DNA from 4 places in the Halomonas salsilacus genome. Region 1 is predicted to be linked to each of the others. Evidence: predicted binding sites of a transcription regulator. Region 1 holds the regulator's gene; each other region holds the start of a gene.

Region 1 (5,902 bases):
TCGACGAGGACGAGAACGACCTGCCCCCCGATGAGCGTCAGCGCCGCCAGGAGGCTCGAGAGCGTGCCGCTCAGGAGCGCCGCAACACCGACCCGGAGCCCTGATGGATCCCACCGGACTCGGCCTGCCACCGCTACTGGCGGCCTTCGTCTTCGGCCTGCTCGGCGGCGCCCACTGCATCGGCATGTGCGGCGGCATCATGAGCGCACTGACCTTCGCCGTGCCGCCCAGCATGCGCTCGAAGGCGCGCCTCACGGGCCTGCTGCTGGCCTACAACCTGGGACGCATCGCCAGCTACATGCTCGCCGGCGGCCTGGTCGCCCTGCTCGGCACCCTGGTGGCCATCACCCCGACCGCTCGCCTGGTGCTACAGCTCCTGGCGGCGCTGATGCTGATCCTGATGGCGCTTTATATCGCCGACTGGTGGAAGGGACTGCTTCGGGTCGAGGCGGTCGGCAAGCGCCTGTGGCGTCACCTGGAGCCGGTGGGTCGGCGGCTGATGCCGGTCGTGGAAATCCCCCAGGCGGTGGCGCTGGGCGCCGTGTGGGGCTGGTTGCCCTGCGGGCTGGTCTACTCGATGCTGGCCTGGAGCCTGGCCACCGCCGACCCGCTCAGAGGGGCCGCGCTGATGGGCGCCTTCGGCCTCGGCACCCTGCCGGCGCTGCTCGCCACCGGCCTGGCGGCGCGCCAGCTGGGCGGGCTGATCCGCCATTCGGCTACACGCACGCTGGCGGCGCTATCGATCATCGCCTTCGCGCTGTGGCAGCTGTGGTTGATTCTCCCCGCAGTAAGCCACGGGTAGTGCGGGACTGGCTCGTTCGACCTATTCCACGCGGGCTTGACGCAGCTCAACGCCCCCAGCGCCAAACCGCCCTAGCATGAGATCACATCCACATCCACAGCCCGGAGCGCCGTCATGCCCGTTCAGGCGAAACGCTACGATCTTCGCGTCGGGCCATCCTGGGCGGCCGGAGGCAGGCGCTCGATGCCATTCCACGATCACGACGGATCGCACTACCTCACCTATCCCGCTCGCCTCGACGCGGGAGACGGTGCCGCTGCGCTAACCCAGGCCCTGGCCGAGCGCCCCCCCGGGTCACCGTTGGCGCTTCACGTGCACCTGCCCTTCTGCCGGCAGGCGTGCCGCTTCTGTGCCTCCCAGCGGGTGCCGTCCCGGGACAGCCGTCAGGCCGAGCCCTACCTCACCCGTCTCGACCGCGAAATGGTGCTGGTCAGCCGCCTGCTGGATGACCTCCCTGCCGTGCAGCGCCTGCACTGGGGTGGCGGCGCCCCGGCCTTCCTGTCCCTGGACCAGATGGGCGACCTCTTCGATCGCCTCGACGCCCGCTTCGGGCTCTCCAGTGCCCGGGAACGCGACTTCAGCATCGAGATCGACCCCCGCGAGGCCAACGTCTTCACCCTGCGCCACCTCCAGGCACTGGGCTTCAACCGCCTGAGCCTGGGCGTCCAGGAGCTTGACCTGAGAGTGCAGAGGGCGATCAACCGGATCCAACCCCGGGTACTGACCGAGTCCCTGGTGGATGAGGCCGAGCGCCTCGGCTTCCACTCCCTCAACCTGGACCTGATCGTGGGTCTGCCGCTGCAGACCCCCGAGGGCTTCGGGGAGACCCTCGAACAGGTGATCGCCATGGCCCCGGCGCGCATCACCCTGCGCCGCTACGCTCACCTCCCGCAGCGCTACCTGCCCCAGCGCGAGATCCACGCCGCGGATCTGCCCGACGCCCCCACCCGCCTGGCGATCATGGACGAGGCCCGCCACCGTCTGGATGACGCCGGCTATGTGCATATCGGGCTCGGTCAGTTTGCCCGCACCGATGACAGCCTGGCATGGGCCCTCGGGGAGGGCCGCCTGGCGCGCGACCTGCACGGCTACACCCACACCCCACCCGGTGACCAGCTCGGCCTCGGGGTCGCCGCCATCAGCCATGTCGGCGACACCCTTACCCGCAACGCCATGAGCCTGGGCGACTATGAGGCGGCGCTGGACACGAGCCGCCTGCCCGCCACCGCCGGCCACCGGCTGAACGCCGTCGAGCGCCTGCGACGCGACGCCATCGAGGCGCTCGCCTGCCGCCGCGAGCTGAACATGGTCGCCCTGTCGAAGGTCCATGGACACGACGCCACCCTGGTTCTGGCCGATGCCCTCAGGCGCCTGGCCCGGCTCTGCCAGGCGGGACTGCTGGAGCGCCACGGCGAGTCCCTGAGGGTGACGCCCGACGGGGTCTGGGGCCTGACCCACCTGCTCGCCGCCTTCGATCCCGAGGCCACCTCCATGGCCTGAGCCGCCGGCTGCCGGGCCTACCTCCTTGGAGGTGGTTTGCCCTGCTCGCAGAATCCTCCATAATGGTTGGAATGCTCATGATCAAGGAGGACGCGTCCATGCCCGACAGCCTGACAGGACTACGGCGCTCTGTGCTGCACGAAACTCGCTGCCAGACCTGCAGCCTGAGTTCGCTTTGCCTGCCGCTGGCGCTGGAAGTTCAGGACATGGATCAGTTCGACGCCATCATCCGCCGGCGCGCACCTCTCAAGAAGGGCGAGACCCTGTTTCGCCAGGAGAGCCCCTTCACCAGCGTCTACGCGGTGCGCTCGGGCAGCCTCAAGCAGGTGACCACCGAGGGCAGTGGCGACGACCAGCTCACCAACTTCTACCTGCCCAGCGAACTGGTGGGCCTGGATGGCATCGACGAGGAGCAGTATCCGGGGACCGTGGTGGCGCTGGAGACCACCACCGTCTGCGAGATTCCCTTCGACCGCCTGGATCAGCTGTCGGAATCGCTACCCGAACTGCGCGGCCAGCTCTACCGCAGCATGAGCAAGGAGCTGCGCGACGACCGCCGCATGATGCGCCTGCTATCGCGCAAGACCGCCGACCAGCGCCTGGCCAGTTTCTTCACCAGCCTCTCCGACCGCTTCCGCCGCCGCGGTTACTCCCCCTACAGCTTCCGCCTGTCCATGTCGCGGGCCGACATCGGCAACTACCTGGGTCTGGCCGTCGAGACCGTCAGCCGTATCCTCGGTCGCTTCCAGAGCCAGGGTCTGGTGGAAGTATCGGGCCGCGAGGTGCATATCCTCGACCTGGCGTCCCTGACCCTGGTCGCCGAGGAGGAAGGGGCGAAATAGCCCTTTGGAAATAGCCCCCCCTACTCGTTGAGCAGATCGATCCGGCTGGCCAGCCGTCGCGCCTGCTTCTCCTCCAGCCCGGCGAAGTCGAACAGTTCGCGATCGCCCAGTTGTGACGGCGCCACGTTGGTCACTGCCTTGAACATGCTCTCCAGGCGACCGGGATGGGTCTTCTCCCACTCGGCGAGCATCTCCTTGACCACCTGACGTTGCAGGTTGGGCTGGGAACCGCACAGGTTGCAGGGGATGATCGGGAACGCCATCAGTCGCGCATACTCGGCGATATCGGCCTCGCGGCAGTAGGCCAGCGGACGGATGAGGATGTTCTTGCCGTCGTCGGCGAGCAGCTTGGGCGGCATGGCCTTGAGGCTGCCGCCGAAGAAGAGGTTGAGGAACAGCGTCTCGAGGATGTCCTCGCGATGGTGGCCCAAGGCCACCTTGGTGGCGCCGATCTCCTCGGCGAAGCCGTACAGGGAGCCGCGTCGCAGCCGGGAGCATAGCGCACAGGTGGTCTTGCCCTCCGGCGTCTTCTCCTTGACCACCGAGTAGGTGTCCCGCTCGAGGATGTGGTGCTCGACGCCGATGGACGCCAGGTACTCGGGCAGCACCTGCTCGGGAAAACCCGGCTGCTTCTGGTCGAGGTTCACCGCCACCAGCGAGAAGTCGATCGGGGCGTTGCGCTGCAGGTTGCGCAGGATCGACAGCAAGGTGTAGCTGTCCTTCCCGCCGGACAGGCACACCATCACCCGGTCGCCCTCGTGAATCATGCCATAGTCGATGATGGCGTTACCCACCTGGCGTCGCAGGCGCTTCTGCAGCTTGTTGAACTCCCGCCGCCCGCGGGCATCCAGGGCGTCGAGGGTCGGCGAGGGGGCTTCCTGAATAGGGGAGGCCGCCACGGAGGGAGCCTCCTGGCGATCGCGGGGGTCGAAGATCAGGGCGTCTTGCATGGTCGGTAAGCGCTGCCAGTGCGGGCGAAAATGACGGGCGCCCATCCTACCATCGCCGGCGCCATCAGGCGACGCCGCCCCCGATCTTCAGGAGTAGCGCCCAACGGAGCTGACCTGGTGTTCCAGGCGCAGGAAAATCAGCGCCGTGGTCACCGCATTGCCCAGGGCGGTGTGGCGCCCCATCAGCGGCACGTCCAGCAACTCGGCCACCTTCTCGAAGCGCGGCGCGGACTCCACCTCAGGATGGCGGCGGCGCAGACGGCGCAGATAGCTCTGCGCCACGTCGATGGTGGCATTGGGCAGGTCGAAACCGAAGCGGGGTCGCAGTTCGCGATTGAGGATCGCCAGATCGTAGCCCAGGTGCCACCCCAGCAGGGGGCGGTTGCCGACGAAATCGATCAGGCGCTCCAGGGCATCCTGCACGGGCAGGCCGCCCTCCAGATCGATGCCGCGCAGGCCGTGGATGCGGATTGACTCGCCGGAGAGGCTGGCGGGGGGCGCCAGGCGCAGGTCCAGGGATTCGCTGGTCAGCACCCGATCGCCGCGCACCTTGACGGCGGCGATGGAGACCAGCTCGGCGCTGCGGCTATCCAACCCGGTGGTCTCGGTATCAATGACGACCATCTCGTCACCCGTGTAAGGGTGAAACAGCCAGGCATAGTCACCGTTGGCGTTCCGTCGTCGATCGGCAGCGCGCCGCAAGACCTTGATCATGATGGGGCTCCTTGTTGCGTCATTGTTTTCTCTTCGCGCGTCGTCGTTCCCTGGGGCATCAGCCAGACGTCACGAATATTCCAGATGAAACCGGTGCGAGAGGCGCTGCTTGAAGTCCTTGACGATATGCAGCGCCTCTCGCAGCAGATCGCGCTCCAGCGACGATAGCTCCTGAACCACCACGCGGTCGGGCTTGCGCTCGCCGCCGCTGTCCAGGTGTTCGAGCTGCTGCTTGAGGCGAATTTCGGTGAACAGCGACAGGGCCTCGCCCAGGTCCTCCGCGAAGCGCGGCTCCAACCGGCCGTCCGTCGCCAGGGCATCCAGCCGCTCCAGGGTGGAGGTCGGACGGATGCGACGCTCCAGGGCCATCACCCGCACCCCATGGACGATGGGGAAGATGCCACCCTTCTTGATATCGATGCCGTGCTGGGGGCGCTTGAGCGAGCCAAACAGGGTCAGCGGGGTCGAGAAACGCAGGATGGTGCGGGCGAAGTAGGAGAGCAGCAGTTCGTCGCCGGCGCAGCGCTCGAACAGCTCGTCGCGCACGCGGTCGAGCAGCGCCGGGTTGCCGGCCACCGCGTGGGAGTCAAGCATGATGGCCAGCTTCATCAGGCTGTCGCCGTCACGCTTGCTGGCCCAACTGGCGATGCGCTCACGCCACTGGGTCACGGTACCGACCCACTCGGGGTTGGAGACCATGATGTTGCCCGGGCAGGGCGGGTAACCCAGTTCTATCAGGGTCTCGGTGAGGCGCTGCATCTGCTCGCCACAGTCGGGCCACTCGAGGCCGTCCGCCAGGATCAGCCCGTTGTCCTGATCCGTCTTGAGGATCTGCTCGCCGCGCCCTTCGCTGCCCATGACCATCAGGCAGCTGTCGCGGTAGTAGCGCTCGTCGACCAGAAAGCCCCAGGCCTTGCTCATGATCCGCCCGTTGAGCGCCGCCAGCAGGCCCATGGCGAAGCGCAGCTTGACCCCCTGGGCCATCAGCGCCTTGACCAGCTCCGGCGTGCGGCGGCTGGCGGCAGCCAGCGCCTCGAGGCTCTCGGCCTGCTCCACCTGCAGGCTGACCACGTAGCTGCGGCTCGAGAAGAAGC
Region 2 (5,902 bases), on a different contig from region 1:
CAGGCTCTGAGGACGGTCCTCGTCACGCTTGGGCGCGCTGAAGTAGGAGATCGACTGGTAATCGATGGGCGGGTAGTCGAGATGGGCCCAGGAGGGCGGCGTCATCTTAAGCCACTTCCGATAGGCCTCCAGGCGCCACTCCAGCATCCACGCAGGCTCGCCCTTCTTGTTCGAGATAAACGCAATGACGTCCTCGTCGAGACCGGGCGGCAGCGTGTCGCTCTCGATGTCGGTCACGAAACCTTCTTTGTATTCGCGATGAACAAGCTCTTCCATTTCCTGACTTGCCATGGTGGCTCCCCTCCCCGGGCGGTTGGGCCGGCGAGCCTGGCTCGCCGATTTGGATTCGGTAAGACGGTTCAGGCCGTGTCGGCGGCCAGGGTCACGCTCTGGATGGGCATCTGCACCGGCAGCTTGATCGGTGCGGTATCGGCCAGATGGGCCAGGGTCACGCTGTCGAGAAGCGCGCGCACGGCCAGCGACACCCGCTGCCAGTTATCAGCGACGCCACAGGTGGCGGCCAGGTCGCAGTCACCCTCGGCGTGGCTGCACTCGGTCATGGCCACCGGCCCCTCGATGGCGGTGATGATGTCGATGGCGGTGATGCGCGAGGCCGGCCGCGCCAGGGAGTAGCCCCCCTGGACGCCGCGCCGCGACTCCAGCAGCCCCGCCTTGACCAGCATCTTGAGGGTCTTGGAGACCGTGGGGTGCGGCAGTTGCACCGCCTCGGCCAGCTCCCCTGCCGCCTGGGGCTGCTCGGGGTGGCGGGCGATCTGGGCCATCACCACGGCGGCATAGTCGGTCAGCCGCGAAAGCTTGAGCATGCCTGCCCTCCTCGGTGGCGCGCAGCCCGACAGGGGCCGCGCCTCTATTGGGGACCATTTTAGTCCTGTATCGATCCGATGTGAAGAGCCTTGCAGGGTTTCCGGGAGCCAGCGGGGAGGATGCCGTCACGTTCGGCGCCGTTATCATCAACAACGACAATCGTTATCATTTGAGGGTGATCATCGTGTTCCGAGCTTATGCCTTAATGCCTTTACGCCTTTTTGACGAATTCGGACTTCAGCTTCATGGGACCGATGCCGTCGACCTTGCAGTCGATGTCGTGGTCGCCCTCCACCAGTCGGATGTTCTTGACCTTCGTACCCACCTTCACCACCAGCGACGAGCCCTTCACCTTGAGATCCTTGATCACGGTGACGGTATCGCCGTCGGCGAGCGGGTTGCCGTTGGCATCGCGCACCTGGGGAGTCTCATCATCGGTGGCTTGTGTACCGGCGTCGCGGGACCACTCGTGGCCGCACTCCGGGCAGACGTACTGAAGGCCGTCGTCGTAGGTGAAGCAAGAATCACAGGCGGGACAGTGGGGAAGATCACTCATGGCGGGCTCCGGCAAGGGCTGAGGAAGGCCGCCAAGCCTACACCGCGTCAACGGCGGGCTCCAAGCCACGGCCCGCGCACATGACGCCTTGCGCCGGGCCTGGCAGGATAGTGACTGACCCGCTGCCAGCATTGCCTGCTATTGCCCGCTGGACCCTGACTCTGGAACTTTCACAAGGACGCACCATGCAGGAGGCCTTCACCACGGTATTCGGCGGCACCGGCTTCCTGGGCCGCGCCATGGTGCGCGAACTGGTGGAGGCCGGGCGGCCGGTGCGCATCGCGGCCAGGCGCCCGAACCTGCCCGACTGGCTGGAGGCGGGAGACCGCGTGGAGGCCGTGGCTTGCGACCTGAGGAACGAGCAGCAGGTCGCCATCGCTCTTCAGGGCAGCGTCGCGGTGATCAACGCGGTGAGTCTCTACGTGGAGCGGCCCCGGGCGGGGCTGACCTTCAAAGCCATCCACGTGACGGGCGCCGGGCAACTGGCCCGCCTCGCGCGTGAGGAGGGCGTGACACGACTGGTGCATGTCTCCGGCATCGGCACCAGCGACGCCTCGCCCTCTGCCTATGTACGCGCCCGATCCGCCGGCGAGCGCGCAGTGATCGATGCCCTGCCCAAGGCGGTCATCCTGCGCCCGAGCGTGCTGTTCGGCCCCCATGACGCCTTGCTCACCGCCCTGGTGCGTCTGGCGCGGCTGCCGGCAATCCCGCTGTTCGGTCGCGGCGACACCAGGCTGCAGCCGGTGCACGTGGATGACGTCGCGCGGGCCGCGGTGCGCTTGAGCGATACCCGCCCGCTGGAGCGGCGGCTGTTCGAATTGGGGGGTCCCGAGGTGCTTCGCTACCGCCAGATCATCGCGCAGGTGCTGGCCCATCTGGAGTGCCGCCGCCCCCTGCTCCCGGTGCCCTTTCTGGCCTGGCGCCTCGCTGCCGCCCTGCTCGCCCCCCTGCCCTCACCGCCGCTGACACGCGATCAGGTGATCCTGATGCAGCAGGACACAATCGTCGGCGAGGGCGTCGGCACCTTCGATGACCTGGGCATCGTGCCGCGCACCCTCCACGACAGCCTGCCGACCTGCCTGGCCGCCGGTTGATCGGCCTGGCAGGATAGCCTCCACGCCAACCTGAGCGGAGAGCCCCCATGACCCAGCCGCGTATCGCCCTCGACATCTTCAGCGACTATGTGTGCCCCTTCTGCTACCTGGAAATGCCGGAGATCGACGCCCTGGCCGAGCACTTCGCCGACCGAGTGACGATCCTTTGGCGCGCCTTCGAGCTGCGTCCCGACCCCGAGCCGACCCTGGACCCGGACGGCGACTACCTGCATGACATCTGGGGACGCGCCGTCTACCCCATGGCCGCCGAACGCGGCATGACCCTGCGACTGCCGCGAATCCAGCCGCGTTCACGGCTCGCCCACGAGGCCGCCGCCTGGGCCGAGGTCCAGGCGGCCCGCCACCCGGGAGCCGGGGACGCCATGCATAGGGCCCTGTTCCGGGGCTTCTTCGAAGAGAGCCTGGACTTGGCCGACCCGCAGGCTCTCGCCCATCTGGCCGATACACTGTCGCTGAACGGCAGCGCACTGCATCGTGCGCTGGAGCAAGGCGACCATCGCCAGGCGGTGCTGGACGACCAATGCGCCGCCCGGGACCTCGGCATCCATGGCGTACCGGCGCTGCGCTTTAGGGTGGGGGGTGAGAACGCCGGTGTGCTCGAGGGCGCCCAGCCGCGCCGCCAGCTCTTCCTGGCCATGGAGCGGCTGCTCGACGCCCTAGGTTAGCTTCATGGCTATGCTATGGTAGCAAGCCCGTATCGGGCGGGACCTCAACGATCAGGGAGTCTGAGCCGTGAGCAACCAGAACAATGTGATCGCCTTCTACGACGAGCGCATGCTGGCCCATGAACCGGACATCGAAGTGCCGTTTCTCCCGGGGCGCATGGACACGCGCATACGCTCGCTGCTGTCGGGGCTGGGCGTGCCATGGAAGTACCCGGAACACCCCGCCAGGCTGACCGCCATCCACCACCTCCTCGAGCTCGAACCGGTGCCCGGGGTGACCTTCGAAGCCGGTGTGGCCGCGACACGGGAGCAGTTGGCACGGGTTCATACGCTCTCCTACCTGGAGCACATCGCCGAGCTGCGGGGCAAGAGCGCCTGGCTGGATGTGGACACCACCGCGGTGTCACCGGGCAGCGTCGAGGCCGCCGAGGTGGCCGCCGGCACGGCGATCGCCGCGGTGGAAGCGGTGATCAAGGGGCGGGCGGAGAGCAGCTTCGCGCTGGTGAGGCCGCCGGGCCATCACGCCGAGCCTGTGCGCGCCCGAGGCTTCTGCCTGTTCAACAACGTGGCGGTGGCCGCCGCCCATGCCCACCAGGAACTGGGCTGCGAGCGGGTGATGATCGTCGACTGGGACGCGCACCACGGCAACGGCACCCAGGACATCTTCTGGGCCGACCCGGATGTGCTGTGCTTCGATATCCACCGCGCCGCGCCCTTCTACCCCGGCACAGGCACCCTCGAGGAGGTCGGGGTGGGCCTGGGAGAAGGCACCAACATCAATGTTCCCATGCCTGCCGATGCCGGAGACGCCGCCTACCTCAAGGCGTTTCGCGAGATTCTGGTGCCGGCAGCGGAGTGGTTCAAACCGGACCTGATCCTGGTCTCGGCGGGGTTCGACCCCCATAGCCATGACCTGGCGCTGAATGTCTCTTATGACGGCTTTGCCGCCATGACTGGCATCCTGCAGGCGCTGGCCCGTCGGCAGTGCGAGGGGCGGCTGGTCTTCGTGCTGGAGGGCGGCTACAACCTCATCTCCCTGTCCCGCGGCGTGAGGTCGGTGCTGCGCGTACTGGCCGGCGAGACGCCACCGGAACCCGGTCTGCGCGGCATCGCCGAGGTGGAGGCCGCCGCGGCCTTCCATCGTAGTGCCTTCGTCACCGAACCGGACGCTTCGACTGCTCCACCCGATGCCGGCCAGGACAGTCAAGAAGAGGACAGTCAAGGAGAGGACAGTCAAGGACAGGACATGCAGTGATGCCGCGCCGGGGATGACATCCCCGGCCAGCCACGGGGTCACGCCGGCCAGCGGGACCCCGAGTCAGCCATTTCCCCCTACCCCTCCCCCATAGTGCCGAAGGAAGGCGGGGTTACCTGACCTCGACCTTGCGACGGTTGGCCTTCTTGTGCTTAGGCAGGGTCAGCTCGAGGACGCCGTTCTTGAAGCTGGCTGCCGCCTTGTCGGCATCGATCTCGCCGGGCAGTGCCACCGTCCGGGTGAAGGAACCGCGGGAAATCTCGGAATGGAAGTACTCGCCCTCCTCTTTCTTGCTCTCCTCGCGGTGGTCGCCCTTGATGGTCACCGCGCCGTCGGTCACCGTGACGTCGAGCTCCTCGCGCTCGAAACCTGGGACCTCGGCACGCACCACCACCTCGGCATCGCGGTCGATGACATCGACCTTCGGCATGCCCTTCTCGAAGGCGGCAAAGCGCTGCCATAGGGGATGTTCCCAGCGCGACGGCATACTGCCACGATCGAAGAAGGTATCGAAAAGGCGATCTATCTCCCGGAACGGGCTCATCGCTCGGGACTCGTTCTGCGGTGCCGACTTTCCGGTCGAGACCGGGACCTCCTCGGTGTCCTTGGACGCTTTCTTGGCCATGATGATGGCTCCTCGAATGGGGTTGACGAATGGCGAGGCCCATGGAAACCCGAGATGTCAGGGCCGGGAAACACCGACCGCCGCACTCCGGTCAGGACCGCCTCATCATCAAGGTAGTCCAGCCCTGCCCGGCCCACTTGACACAGATCAGCATGATTCTCGTCATGCCTTCATGCCACTCGCCGATGCCCTCGTGCCTCGGCTCGGGCGAGCCGGCAATAAAGCCCTCCATCCACCGGACAAGGACGATTACATTCCCACGCCGAACAGCGCCTGCGCCAGATGGCCGGTGAGGAAGGCCAGCCCCGCCGCGGCCCCGCCGATCAACAGGGTCCGCAGTCCCGACTTCAGCACCGGCTGGTGGTAGACGAGGCTCTTGCCCATGCCGATCAGGAAGAACATCAGCCCCGCTATGGCGAGGCTGGAAAAGAACTGCTGCGTGATGCCCAACCCCGGCATGGCGTAGGGCAGCAGCGGCATGACCCCCACCACCAGGAAGGCCGTGAAGGTCACCAGGGCCGAGCGCAGCGGACTCAGCCCCTCGGTCTGCAGGCCATGCTCCTCCGAGACCATGGTCTCCACCCATAACTTGCGGTCGCTGCAGATGGTCTCCACCACCCGCTCCAGGGTCTCCCCCGTGAACCCCTTGCGCTGGAAGATCTGGCGGATCTCCTCGCGCTCGCCCTCCGGGACTATGTCGATATGGTGATTCTCGCTGCGACGCACCCCGTCGATATGCTCTCGCTGCGCCTTGATCGCTTCAAAGTTGCTGATCGCCATGCTGAAGCCATCGGCCAGCAGGTTGGCGACCCCCAGCACCAGGGCGACGGTCGCCGAGAAGCCCGCCCCGAAGGCCCCGGA
Region 3 (5,902 bases), on a different contig from region 1:
GCCCATGGTGGAGGCCTTCATGGGCACCCTGGCCAAGACCTTCGAGGGCACCGAGCGCGACACCACCGAGGAGAACCTGCAGTCGCGCTGTCGCGGCGTGCTGCTGATGGCCATCTCCAACAAGAAGGGGCTGATGGTGCTGACCACCGGCAACAAGAGCGAGATGGCGGTGGGCTACGCCACCCTCTACGGTGACATGGTGGGTGGCTACAACGCCATCAAGGACGTCTACAAGACCTGGGTCTACCGCCTGGCCCGCTGGCGCAACACCCAGTCGCCGGCGATTCCCGAGCGGGTCATCGAGCGCCCGCCCTCGGCGGAGCTGGCGCCCGACCAGCAGGACAGCGACTCGCTGCCCGACTACGACGTGCTCGACGCCATCCTGGTCAGCTACATCGAGGGCGACATGAGCGCCGAGGCGATCATCGAGGCCGGCTTCGACCGCGACGAGGTCTATCAGGTGGTCCGCCTGGTGGACCGCTGCGAGTACAAGCGCCGCCAGGCACCGGTGGGCGTGCGCGTCACCCGCCGCGGTTTCGGCCGCGACCGCCGCTACCCCATCGTCAACGGCTGGCAGCCGGGGGAGTAATAACCCTTCGGGACAGCGCTCAGCCGCAAGTGCCTGGCCATTAAAAACGCCACCGCCTGGAAAGGCGATGGCGTTCTGCTGTGCTGGGCTCGTCCCTGGCTCAGCCTGACAGCGACTGGGCGCGCACGTGCCTGGGTTCGAAGGTGCGGCCGCGCAGCTGGTCGTGGCGCGGAGCATTCTCGATCAGTACATCGAGCACTTCCCGGGCGCGGTCGCGCATCTCCAGGCCCAGGTAGCCCTCGACCATCACCGCCAGGGCATCCCGGGACGCCTCGGTCTCGGGATAGTTCTCGATTACCCAGCGGCCACGTTCCACGGCGGCCAGGTAGGCGCCCCGGCGCAGGTAGTAGTCGGCCACATGCAACTCGTGGCGGGACATCAGGTTGCGCAGGTAGACGATGCGCTGCTGGGCGTCCGGGGCATACTGGCTGTTGGGATAGAGGCGCACCAGTTCGCTGAAGTCGGTGTAAGCATCGCGGGAGGCGCCCAGGTCGCGCTTGGAAATGTCGATCAGCTTCAGGCGCTCGAGGCTGAAACGCCCCGCCTGCCAGGAGGCCAGGCCGCGCATGTAGAGCGCGTAGTCGGCCTGGGGGTGGCTCGGGTGCAGGCGGATGAAGCGACTGGAGGCGGCCCGTGCGGCCTCCCAGTCTCCGCTCTCGTGGTAGGCGTAGATCAGCTCCAGCTGAGCCTGTTCGGCGTGGTTGCCGAAGGGAAAGCGGGTGTCCAGGGCCTCGAGCCGGGTGATGGCGGCGGTGAAGTTGCGCCGCTCCAGGGAGCTGCGCGCCTCTTCGTAGAGTTCGCGCTCGGCAACGCCGGCGAACTCATCCTCTTCTTCGTCGGTGGAACCGTTGCTGGCGCAGCCCACCAGGAGGCTGGAGGCGACCAGCAGGGCCGCAAGACGGGCGGTAGGTCGGAAAACGCGCATCGTGATCCTCGTGGCAAACAACGCGGACGGGCCGTGATAGAATCGGCCTAAACCCGCACACTATAAAGCACTGCGCGGCAAAACGCAGTCACCGCGCGGTGCCTCCCTTATCTCCACTGCTGACTGGCAGCCAATCGACCATGCCCCAGACCCTGGAAGCCCAGCAACGCATTCCCGATGCCATGGCCGGCCTGCGCCTCGATCAGGCCGCTGCCGAACTGTTCGCCGACTACTCCCGCGAACGCCTCAAGGCCTGGATCAAGGCCGGCGATCTCACCCTCGACGGTCGTCCCGTCAGGCCTCGCGAAAAGGTCTACGGCGGCGAGTGGCTGCGCCTCGCCACCGAGATCGAGGAAGACACCCGCTTCGCCCCCGAGGAGATCCCGCTGGACGTGGTCTTCGAGGACGACGAGGTGCTGGTGATCGACAAGCCGGCCGGCCTGGTGGTCCATCCGGCAGCGGGCAATCCGGACGGCACCCTGCTCAATGCGCTGCTGCACCACTCTCCCCGGCTTGCCGGCGTGCCGCGGGCCGGTATCGTGCACCGCCTGGACAAGGACACCACCGGCCTGATGGTGGTCGCCAAGACCCTGGCTGCCCAGGCGGCCCTGATGGCGCAGATGCAGGCGCGCACGGTCTCCCGCGAGTATGACGCTGTGTGCGTGGGGGTGATGACCTCGGGTGGCAAGATGGACGCGCCCATCGGCCGCCATCCCAAGGATCGCAAGCGCCAGGCGGTGACGGCCTCCGGCAAGCCGGCGGTGACCCATTATCGGGTGGTGGAGCGCTTCCGCGCCCATACCCATGTGCGTTGCCGGCTGGAGACCGGGCGCACCCACCAGATCCGCGTTCATCTGGCGAACCTGCGCTATCCGCTGGTGGGTGACGCGACCTACGGCGGGCGGTTGAAGCTGCCACCCGGCGCCGCCGACCCCCTCAAGGAGATCCTGCGCGAATTCCCCCGCCAGGCGCTGCACGCCCGCAAGCTGGCCTTCGTGCACCCCGCCAGCGGCGAGACGGCGACCTTTCGCTCGCCGCTGCCGGATGACATCCTGATGCTGCTGGACTACCTGCGCCACGACCACGAGACGATGCGCTGACCCGTCTTCGCCGAGGACCTGCCGATGAGCGATGCCCCCGACCTGCGGCCTTCCCTGATCCTGCCCGATTGGCCGGCGCCCACCTCCGTGGGCGCCTTCGTCACCACCCGCGAGACCGGTCCCAGCCAGGGCGACTTCGCCTGTTTCAACCCGGCGGACCACGTGGGCGACAACGCCGACCACGTGGACCTGTGTCGGCGGCTGCTGCAGAAGCAGGTCGATGAGGATCGCCCGCTGCTGTGGCTCAACCAGGTGCATGGCGCGCGGGTGCAGCAACGTTTCGATCCGACGCCGCCCGAGGCCGATGCCGCGGTGGCCGTCAACCGCGACTACGCCTGTGTGGTGCTCACCGCCGATTGCCTGCCGGTGTTCTTCAGCGACTATCGTGGTACCCGGGTGGCGGTGGCCCACGCCGGCTGGCGCGGGCTGGCGGGCGGCGTGCTGGAGGCCACGGTGGCCGCGCTTGGCGTGCCGCCGGAAGAGCAGCTCGCCTGGCTGGGGCCGGCGATCTCCAACGCCCAGTTCGAGGTGGGGCCCGAGGTCTATCACGCCTTCGTCGGGGTGCATCCCGAGGCCATCGAGGCCTTCGACCCCAGCCCGTACCGCCTGGGCCACTACATGGCGGACCTCTACCGCCTGGCGCGCCTGCGCCTCGAGCGCCTGGGCGTGTCCCACATCAGCGGCGGTCACTTCTGCACCGCCTGCGAGCCGCGCTTCTACTCCCACCGTCGCGATGACGGCGTCACCGGCCGCATGGCCAGTGTGATCTGGCTGCGCTGACGCGTCGCTTGTCCTCTGGCCTTGACCCGCGTCAACTTGTCACGCGCTTCCTCTGGCGGCCGACTTGAAAGCGGGTCAGCCTGACTCCATTGATACCGTCAAGACGAATTGACAGGGCCAAGCGGTGCGTCCAAGCGCGTCGCCACCCCGATGGAGGAAGCTTTCATGCGTTTCGACAAGTTCACTGCCAAGCTGCAGAACGCCGTGGCGGACGCCCAATCCCTGGCCGTGGGTCGTGGCCACAACCAGCTGGAGCCCGGTCACCTGTTGCTGGCGTTGCTCGACGCCCGCGATACCGGCGTCAAGGCGCTGGTGCAGAAGGCCGAAGGTGACGCCGCCCGGCTGCGCGATGGTCTGGTGGGGCACCTTGATGACCTGCCCAGGGTCGCTCAGTTCGACGGCGAGGTGCAGCCCTCCCGCGACCTGATCAAGCTGTTCAATCTGACCGACCGCGAGGCCCAGAAGCGCGGCGACCAGTACATCGCCAGCGAACTGGTGCTGCTGGCCGCCCTGGAAATGGGCCACGCGGTGACCAAGCTGCTGACCCAGGCGGGGGTGTCCCGCAAGTCGCTGGAGGCCGCCATCGAGGGGGTGCGCGGTGGCGCCAGGGTCGATGATCCCAACGCCGAGGACCAGCGCGAGGCGCTGGCCAAGTACACCCTGGACCTCAACGAGCGCGCCGCCAGCGGCAAGCTCGACCCGGTGATCGGCCGCGACGACGAGATCCGCCGTACCATCCAGGTGCTGCAACGACGCACCAAGAACAACCCGGTGCTGATCGGCGAGCCCGGTGTGGGCAAGACCGCCATCGTCGAGGGGCTGGCTCAGCGCATCGTCGACGGCGAGGTGCCCGAGAGCCTCAAGGACAAGCGCGTGCTTTCGCTGGATATGGGCTCGCTGTTGGCCGGGGCCAAGTTCCGCGGCGAGTTCGAGGAGCGCCTCAAGTCGGTGTTGAACGAGCTGGCCCAGGAGGAGGGCCGGGTGATCCTCTTCATCGACGAGCTGCACACCATGGTGGGCGCCGGCAAGGCTGAGGGCGCCATGGATGCCGGCAACATGCTCAAGCCGGCGCTGGCCCGCGGCGAACTACACTGCGTGGGCGCCACCACCCTGGACGAGTACCGCAAGTACATCGAGAAGGATGCCGCCCTGGAGCGCCGCTTCCAAAAGGTGCTGGTGGATGAGCCCAGCGAGGAGGATACCGTGGCGATCCTGCGCGGCCTCAAGGAGCGCTACGAGGTGCACCACGGCGTGGAAATCACCGACGGCGCCATCATCGCCGCGGCCAAGCTGTCGGCGCGCTATATCACCGATCGCCAGCTGCCCGACAAGGCCATCGATCTGGTCGACGAGGCCTCCTCGCGGATCCGCATGGAGCTCGACTCCAAGCCCGAGGAGATGGATCGCCTCGACCGCCGGCTGATCCAGCTCAAGATGGAGCGTGAGCACCTCAAGAAGGAGACCGACGAGGCCTCGAAGAAGCGCCTGGAGAATCTCGAGGAGCAGATCGAGGAGCTGTCCCGCGAGTACGCCGACCTCGACGAGATCTGGAAGGCCGAGAAGGCCAGTATCCAGGGGGCCGCCCAGTTCAAGGACGAGCTCGAACGCGCCCGGGTGGAGCTGGAGCAGGCGCGCCGCCAGGGGGACCTGGCGCGGATGTCCGAGATCCAGTACGGGGTGATCCCCGGGCTCGAGAAGAAGATCAGTGAGGCCGGGGAGGGCGAGGCCGACACCTCCAAGCACCAGCTGCTGCGCTCCAACGTCACCGAGGAGGAGATCGCCGAGGTGGTCTCGCGCTGGACCGGCATCCCGGTGGCCAAGATGCTTGAAGGCGAGCGCGACAAGCTGCTGCGCATGGAGGAGGCGCTGCACGAGCGGGTGATCGGTCAGGACGAGGCGGTGATCGCCGTGGCCAACGCCGTGCGCCGCTCCCGGGCTGGCCTGGCCGACCCCAATCGGCCCAACGGCTCCTTCCTGTTCCTGGGCCCCACCGGGGTGGGCAAGACTGAGCTCTGCAAGTCGCTGGCCAACTTCCTCTTCGATACCGAGGAGGCCATGGTGCGCATCGACATGTCGGAGTTCATGGAGAAGCACTCCGTGGCGAGGCTGATCGGCGCGCCTCCCGGCTATGTGGGCTACGAGGAGGGCGGCTATCTGACCGAGGCGGTGCGCCGCAAGCCCTACTCGGTGCTGTTGCTGGACGAGGTAGAGAAGGCTCACCCGGATGTCTTCAACATCCTGCTGCAGGTACTCGAGGACGGCCGTCTCACCGATGGCCAGGGCCGCACGGTGGACTTCCGCAATACCGTGATCGTGATGACCTCCAACCTGGGCTCGGACATCATCCAGCGCATGGGCGGCGACGACGCCGACTATGAGCAGATGAAGGCGATGGTGATGGAGGTGGTCGGTACCCACTTCCGGCCCGAGCTGATCAACCGCATCGACGAGGTGGTGGTGTTCCACGCCCTGGGCCAGGAACAGATCCAAGCCATCGCCGGCATCCAG
Region 4 (5,902 bases), on a different contig from region 1:
GGACCCGGACCTGGTGGCGCGGCTGCGCGACGAGGGCATGGTGCTCACCGTCTGCCCGCTTTCCAACGTGCGCCTCAAGGTGGTGGAACGCCTCGAGGATCATCCGCTGCCGCAACTGCTGGAGGCCGGCCTGCGGGTCACCCTCAACTCTGACGATCCGGCCTACTTCGGCGGTGGGGTGCTCGACAACTACCTGGCCTGCCAGCGCGCCTTCGGCTGGGACGAGGCGACCCTCATCCAACTCGCCGGCACCGCCATCGAGGCGGCCTTCGTCAGTGACCGACGGCGCCTGGCGCTGCACCGCCAACTCGCCGACAGCGTCTGACGGCTCGGTCTGGCGCTGGGGCAACAAAAAACCGACCCCCGGTGTGACCGGGGGTCGGCATTTCCGGGACATGCCCGTCGGGCGCACGGGTTACGGCAGGGCCGGTACCTCGAAGTCGGGCATCTCACCGGTCAGGGTGTGCAGGAAGGCGGTGATATCCTCGATGGTCTGCTCCTCGAAGTCGCGTCCCAGCATCTCGGTGCCCATGATGGCAACGGCCTCCTCAAGGGTCTCGGTGGCGCCATTGTTCATGTAGGGGTAGGTCACGCCCACGTTGCGCAGGGTCGGGGTGCGGAACTTGTACTTGTCGGCCTCGTCCTCGGTGACCTCATAACGGCCCACGTCGGTGGAGCCTGGCACCTGAATGCGATGGAAGTTGCTGTCGGTCATCGCCGGGCCGCTGTGGCAAGCAATACAGCCGTTGTCCACGAAGGCCACCATGCCGTCTTTTTCCTGCTGATTCAGCGCGTTCTCGTCGCCACGCAGGTAGCGGTCGAAGGGTGAATTCGGGGTGTTCAGGGTGCGTTGGAAGCTGGCAAGCGCCTGGGCCAGGTTGTCGGCGTTGATCGGATCGGCGTCGTCCGGATAGGCCTCGGCGAATTTTTCCTGATAGAGATCGAAGTCGTTGAGGCGCTCCAGGGCCGTCTCGAGGTCCATGGCCATTTCCACGTCGGCCTCGATGGGACCCAGGGCCTGGCCCTCCAGGTCAGGCTCGCGTCCGTCCCAGAACTGGGCGCCCAGGAAGCCGGAGTTCAGCACGGTGGGCGTGTTGCGCTCGCCGATCTGGCCGTCGTGGCCGGTGGCGCGTGGAATGCGGTCCGCCCAGCCCAAGGCCGGGTTGTGGCAGGTGGCGCAGCTGATCACGCCGCTGGAGGAGATGCGCGGTTCGAAGAACAGCATGTTACCGAGTTCGACCTTCTCCGGGGTCAGGGAGTTGCCGGCGGGAATCGGCGGGAAGTGGGGCAGCGGTTCGAAGCGGTCACGGTAGTCGCCGAGACCGTCGTCGGCCAGGGCCGGTGCGGCGATGGCGATGGCAGAGCCCATGGCGATGGCCGAGACCAGCAGGCGTTGTTTGATCATGGTCGTTCCCCTCGTGGTTATGATGCGGGTCAGTCGCTGGCGATCACCTGCGCTTGACCTTGAGTCAGGACCCTAGCGGGGTCACTTGATGCCGATCAACCCAGTAAAACCGTCGGAATACGGCCACTCTTGAGCCAGGTCAAGTTTGACGCCCTCAGCAAGCCTGTGGCTGGACGCCCCTTCCTTCATCAGAGAAGCTGGGGCCCCGAGATCCTTGAGTCGGGGATGTTCGTCATGTCACGCTGTCGCAATCTCGCCACCCCCCCCCGAGTCCGAGGTGACGCCTCGAGAGCGCTTCGAGCAGCGTCGGCGTTTTCTCGATCCCGCGTGGCGGGTGCCTTGCTGGGAGGAAAGGGAGATGTGCAGGAAGATGATGAGTGGTCTGACCACAGGCCTGCTGGTGGCCGCGCTGGCCTCGGGGATGGCCCAGGCTAACAGTGCCGCGGAGGACGAGGCCACGATCGACCTGGCCTGGGACAGCGGTTGCTTCAACTGCCACGACCTGGATGCCACCCTGCGTGGACCCGCCTGGCGGGACGTGGCCGAGCGCTATCGTGACGACGACACGGCGCTAAAACGGCTGGTGATCACGGTCCGCGACGGCGGCAGCGGCAACTGGGGCGATGAGCGGATGACCCCCAACCGCCGCGTCGCAGAAGAGGATATCGAGCGCCTGGTGAGTTGGCTGCTGAGCCTGTCTCCGGCCAATGACTGACGCTCAGCCTGACGCGATTGGCTGATGGTCACGACGATGCTGGCAGCGGCCGGCGGCCCAGGTCTCGGCTACGCTGCGGTCGTCGCCCATCATCATCAGCGCGAAGAGCGTCTCGCCCAGACTGCGGCAGCGCGCGGTTCGCCGGGCCAGCAGCGGTGTGGCCGCCGGGTCGAGTATGACGAAGTCGGCGTCCATTCCCGGGGCCAGGCGGCCGATGCGGTCATCCAGCGACAGCGCTCGAGCGTTGCCCAAGGTCAGCCCGTAGAAGCCCTGCCAGGCGGTGAGCGGCTGGCCGCGCAGCTGCCCCACCTGGTAGGCGGCCTTGAGCGTGGCTAGCCCCGAGAGGTCGGTGCCGCCGCCCACGTCGCTGGCGTAGGTGACGTTGAGGCCCGCCTCCCGAGCTGCCTTGCGGTCGAAGAGCCCGCTGCCCAGGAACAGGTTCGAACTCGGGCAGAAGGCCAGATTGGCCCCGCGCTCGGCGAGCCGGCCGCGCATTGCCTGGTCCAGGTGAATGCCGTGGGCGAAGGTGCTGCGCGGGCCCACCAGGCCGGACTGCTCGTAGACCTCGAGATAGTCGCGGCTGCCGGGGAAGAGCGCCGCCACCCAGTCCAGCTCGCCGGTATTCTCGGCCAGGTGGGTCTGCAGCCACAGGCTCGGGTCGTTGCGCAAAATGGCGCCGGTGGCGTCGAGCTGGGCGCGGGTGGAGGTGGGCGCGAAGCGCGGCGTGAGGCTGTAGCCGAGCCGCCTCTTGCCGTGCCAGTCAGCAATCAGCCGTTCGCTGTCGCGGATGCCGCCCAGAGTATCGTCAGTGAGCTCCTCGGGGGCGTGGCGGTCCATCAGCACCTTGCCGGCCAGCATGCAGAGCCCGCGCCTATGGCTGGCCGCGAAGAAGGCGTCCACCGACGTCGCGTGGCTCGAGCAGAACACCTGGGCGGTGGTGGTGCCCACCCGCAGCATCTCGTCGAGGAAGGCCTCGGAGAGGGCCTCGGCGTGCTCGCGGTTGGCGAACTTGAGCTCTTCGGGGAAGGTGTAGTCGTTGAGCCAGTCGAGCAGCTGGCGCCCCCAGGAGGCCATGATCTCGAGCTGCACGTAGTGCACGTGGCTGTCGATAAAGCCGGGGGTGATCAACTTTCCCCGATAATCGAAAATCTCCACGCCTTCGGGCAGCCGCGATGCCAGGCTCGCATAGTCATCTAGGGCGCGAATGCGGCCGTTCTCGACCCAGAGGGCGCCGTCCGGGTAGTGGCGGACGCTGCCCGGGACGGGGCTGTCGGCCTCTCCGGGGTCGGCGTCGAAGCTCAGCAGTTCGGCGCGCAGCACGCGCGAGTCGGTCTTGGTCATGGTTTCGGATTCGTCTCGATCGATGTCACCGGGGCTTTCCCGGCGACAGGCCCCGGGGTGCCGGACCATCGAGGAGGCGCTGTGAATACTTCCCTGTACGCTACCGATTCCTTCCCTGGAATCGGACCTCCTCTTCGGCCTGTCCCCGTCACCCCTTGCTTGGCGGCTTGTCGGCGTGCGGGATGCATTTACGTTGCAGGCTCGCGGAACAGGGCCCGCAGCTCGTCCGGTGCTAGGCCGCGCTGATCCGTTCGCTTGGCGCCTTCCACCATGGGCAGCAGCTCGGCGATGGTGGCCAGCGCGATGGCATAGGGGGTCTTGTCGCCTCCTGAGTTGCCGATAGGGCAGCGCACCTGATCGAGCGCCGCGTCGCTGTGGCCGGCCTCCACCAGCCGCGAGCGAAAGCTGGCCCACTTGCTCCTGGATCCGATCAGTCCGAGGGAAGCGCACGCTTTACTTCGGCGCAAAAGCGCATCCACCAGGGCGCGGTCCTCGGCGTGGTCGTGGGTCAGCACCAGGGCATGAGTGCCGGTAGGCAGCTCGGCCACGGCGGCGGCCGGGTCGGGGGCATGGCGGCACGCGAGGCGAGGCTGGTTTGCGGCCCAGTCCGGGAAGATGCCCTCCCGGCTGTCGTGCCAGCGCAGTCGCCAGGGCAGCGGGGCGGCCAGGCGCACCAGTTCCGTGCCCACGTGGCCCGCGCCGAAGATCGCCAGGGTGGGCGCGCTGCCCGGGAAGACCTCCAGCAGCACGTTGACGAAGCCGCCGCAGCACTGGCCGCTGCGCCCGCCCAGCGAGAAGGCCTCGAGGCTCATGCCACTCTCGGTATTGCCATTCGCCCCGGCGAGTCGCGCCCTGGCCGCCTCGATCACCTGGTACTCGAAGGTGCCGCCGCCGAGGGTGTCGTAGGCCGAGTCCGTGGTGATCACCATCCGCGCGCCGGGCTCGCGGGGCGTGGCGCCGGCGCTGGTCACCAGGGTAGCCAGGGCGTGGGGCAGTCCCTCGCGCTGCAGGCGATGCAGGGCGGCGTGCCAGCTCTCGGGGCGAGTGTCTTCGGGCGCCATCACGGGTCTCCGAACGTCGGCGGCCAGGCACTATGGCGGGCGCGCAGCGCCTCGGCGGCCAGCAGAACCCGCTCCGGCGTGGCCGGGGTATCGAGGCGTGGTGCCTCGCGGTAGTCGGCGAGACTCGCCAGGGCATCACGCAGCGCCGACCACACCGAGATGCCCAGCATGAAGGGCGGCTCGCCCACCGCCTTGGAGCGGTAGATGCTGGCCATGGAGTTGGGGTGGCCCTCCATCAGTTCGACGTTGAAGATCGGCGGCAGGTCGCCGTAAGTGGGGATCTTGTAGGTGGCCGGGCCATCCGAGATCAGCCGGCCGGCCTCGTTCCACTTGAGCTCCTCGCTGGTCAGCCAGCCCATCCCCTGGATGAAGCCGCCCTCCACCTGGCCGAGGTCGATGGCGGGGTTCAGGGAGTCGCCGACGTCGTGGAGGATGTCGACCCGGTCCACCTGGTATTCGCCGGTGAGCGTATCGACGCTGACCTCGGCGACGGCGGCCCCGAAGGCGAAGTAGTAGAAGGGGCGCCCCTGGCCGGTGCCGCGGTCGTAGTGGATCAGCGGAGTGGCATAGAAGCCCTTCTCGGAGAGCGAGACGCGGCCCAGATAGGCCGTCTGCACCAGCTCGCCCCAGGGAATGCGCCGCTCGCTCTCGCCGTCGCCTGCCACCAGGTGGCCGGCCTCCAGGCGCATCGCCTCGCGGTCTATCTCATAGTGTTCGGCGGCGAAGTCAAATAAGCGCACCTTGAGCGTCAGGCAGGCGTCGCGAGCGGCCATGCCGTTGAGGTCCGCGCCGCTGGAGGCGGCGGTGGGTGAGGTGTTGGGCACCTTGTCGGTGCGGGTGGCGGTGATGCGTACTGCTTCCATGTCCAGGGCAAGCTCCCGGGCCACCACCTGGCAGATCTTGGTATGCAGGCCCTGGCCCATCTCGGTGCCGCCGTGGTTGATCTGCACGCTGCCGTCGGTATAGACGTGCACCAGGGCACCCGCCTGGTTGAGGTGCTTGGCAGTAAAGGAAATGCCGAACTTCACCGGCGTCAGCGCCAGCCCCTTCCTGATGATGGGGTTCTTCGCATTGAACTCAGTGATCGACCTGCGCCGTGCCCAGTAGTTGCTGCTCGCCTCCAGCCGCTCGATCAGCTCATGCAGCAGGCCGACCTGCTCCACGGTCTGGCCGTAGTGGGTGACGTCGCGACCCTCCCGGTAGAGGTTGCGCTTGCGCACCGTCAGCGGATCCTCGTCCACCCGGCGGGCGATGTCGTCCATGGCCGCCTCGATCGCCATCATCCCCTGGGGCCCGCCGAAGCCGCGAAAGGCGGTATTGGAGGCGGTATGGGTGCGGGCGCGCTGGCCGGTCACCCGCGCGGCCCCCAGCGAGTAGGCG

The links. Region 1 encodes FNR, which switches genes on or off when oxygen is low (the NO sensors DNR and NnrR bind a similar motif). Its sites were predicted from a motif close to TTGATNTANATCAA; they were not measured.
Region 2: ACR80S_RS06955 (Hsp20/alpha crystallin family protein) is a predicted target of FNR. The motif match lies at 5,179-5,192, and genes of this name have one in related genera.
Region 3: clpB (ATP-dependent chaperone ClpB) is a predicted target of FNR. The motif match lies at 3,416-3,429, and genes of this name have one in related genera.
Region 4: ACR80S_RS15915 (cytochrome-c peroxidase) is a predicted target of FNR. The motif match lies at 1,535-1,548, and genes of this name have one in related genera.

The regions. Positions count from the first base shown of each region.
Region 1 is NZ_JBPKAQ010000002.1:185,240-191,141, forward strand. Features, by position in the region: gene ccoS (cbb3-type cytochrome oxidase assembly protein CcoS) at 1-104, shown strand, start outside; gene ACR80S_RS04295 (sulfite exporter TauE/SafE family protein) at 104-802, shown strand; gene hemN (oxygen-independent coproporphyrinogen III oxidase) at 986-2,302, shown strand; gene fnr (fumarate/nitrate reduction transcriptional regulator Fnr) at 2,401-3,144, shown strand; gene ttcA (tRNA 2-thiocytidine(32) synthetase TtcA) at 3,165-4,094, opposite strand; gene ACR80S_RS04315 (3'-5' exonuclease) at 4,182-4,808, opposite strand; gene ACR80S_RS04320 (putative nucleotidyltransferase substrate binding domain-containing protein) at 4,878-5,902, opposite strand, start outside.
Region 2 is NZ_JBPKAQ010000003.1:295,322-301,223, forward strand. Features, by position in the region: gene sufB (Fe-S cluster assembly protein SufB) at 1-291, opposite strand, end outside; gene ACR80S_RS06930 (SUF system Fe-S cluster assembly regulator) at 360-824, opposite strand; gene ACR80S_RS06935 (zinc ribbon domain-containing protein YjdM) at 1,037-1,381, opposite strand; gene ACR80S_RS06940 (complex I NDUFA9 subunit family protein) at 1,567-2,475, shown strand; gene ACR80S_RS06945 (DsbA family oxidoreductase) at 2,523-3,161, shown strand; gene ACR80S_RS06950 (histone deacetylase family protein) at 3,229-4,416, shown strand; gene ACR80S_RS06955 (Hsp20/alpha crystallin family protein) at 4,529-5,041, opposite strand; gene ACR80S_RS06960 (VIT1/CCC1 transporter family protein) at 5,291-5,902, opposite strand, start outside.
Region 3 is NZ_JBPKAQ010000015.1:37,184-43,085, forward strand. Features, by position in the region: gene ACR80S_RS16740 (NAD+ synthase) at 1-589, shown strand, start outside; gene ACR80S_RS16745 (outer membrane protein assembly factor BamD) at 690-1,514, opposite strand; gene rluD (23S rRNA pseudouridine(1911/1915/1917) synthase RluD) at 1,655-2,614, shown strand; gene pgeF (peptidoglycan editing factor PgeF) at 2,639-3,394, shown strand; gene clpB (ATP-dependent chaperone ClpB) at 3,560-5,902, shown strand, end outside.
Region 4 is NZ_JBPKAQ010000013.1:32,144-38,045, reverse strand. Features, by position in the region: gene ACR80S_RS15920 (adenosine deaminase) at 1-325, shown strand, start outside; gene ACR80S_RS15915 (cytochrome-c peroxidase) at 416-1,369, opposite strand; gene ACR80S_RS15910 (c-type cytochrome) at 1,779-2,120, shown strand; gene guaD (guanine deaminase) at 2,124-3,461, opposite strand; gene xdhC (xanthine dehydrogenase accessory protein XdhC) at 3,650-4,522, opposite strand; gene xdhB (xanthine dehydrogenase molybdopterin binding subunit) at 4,522-5,902, opposite strand, start outside.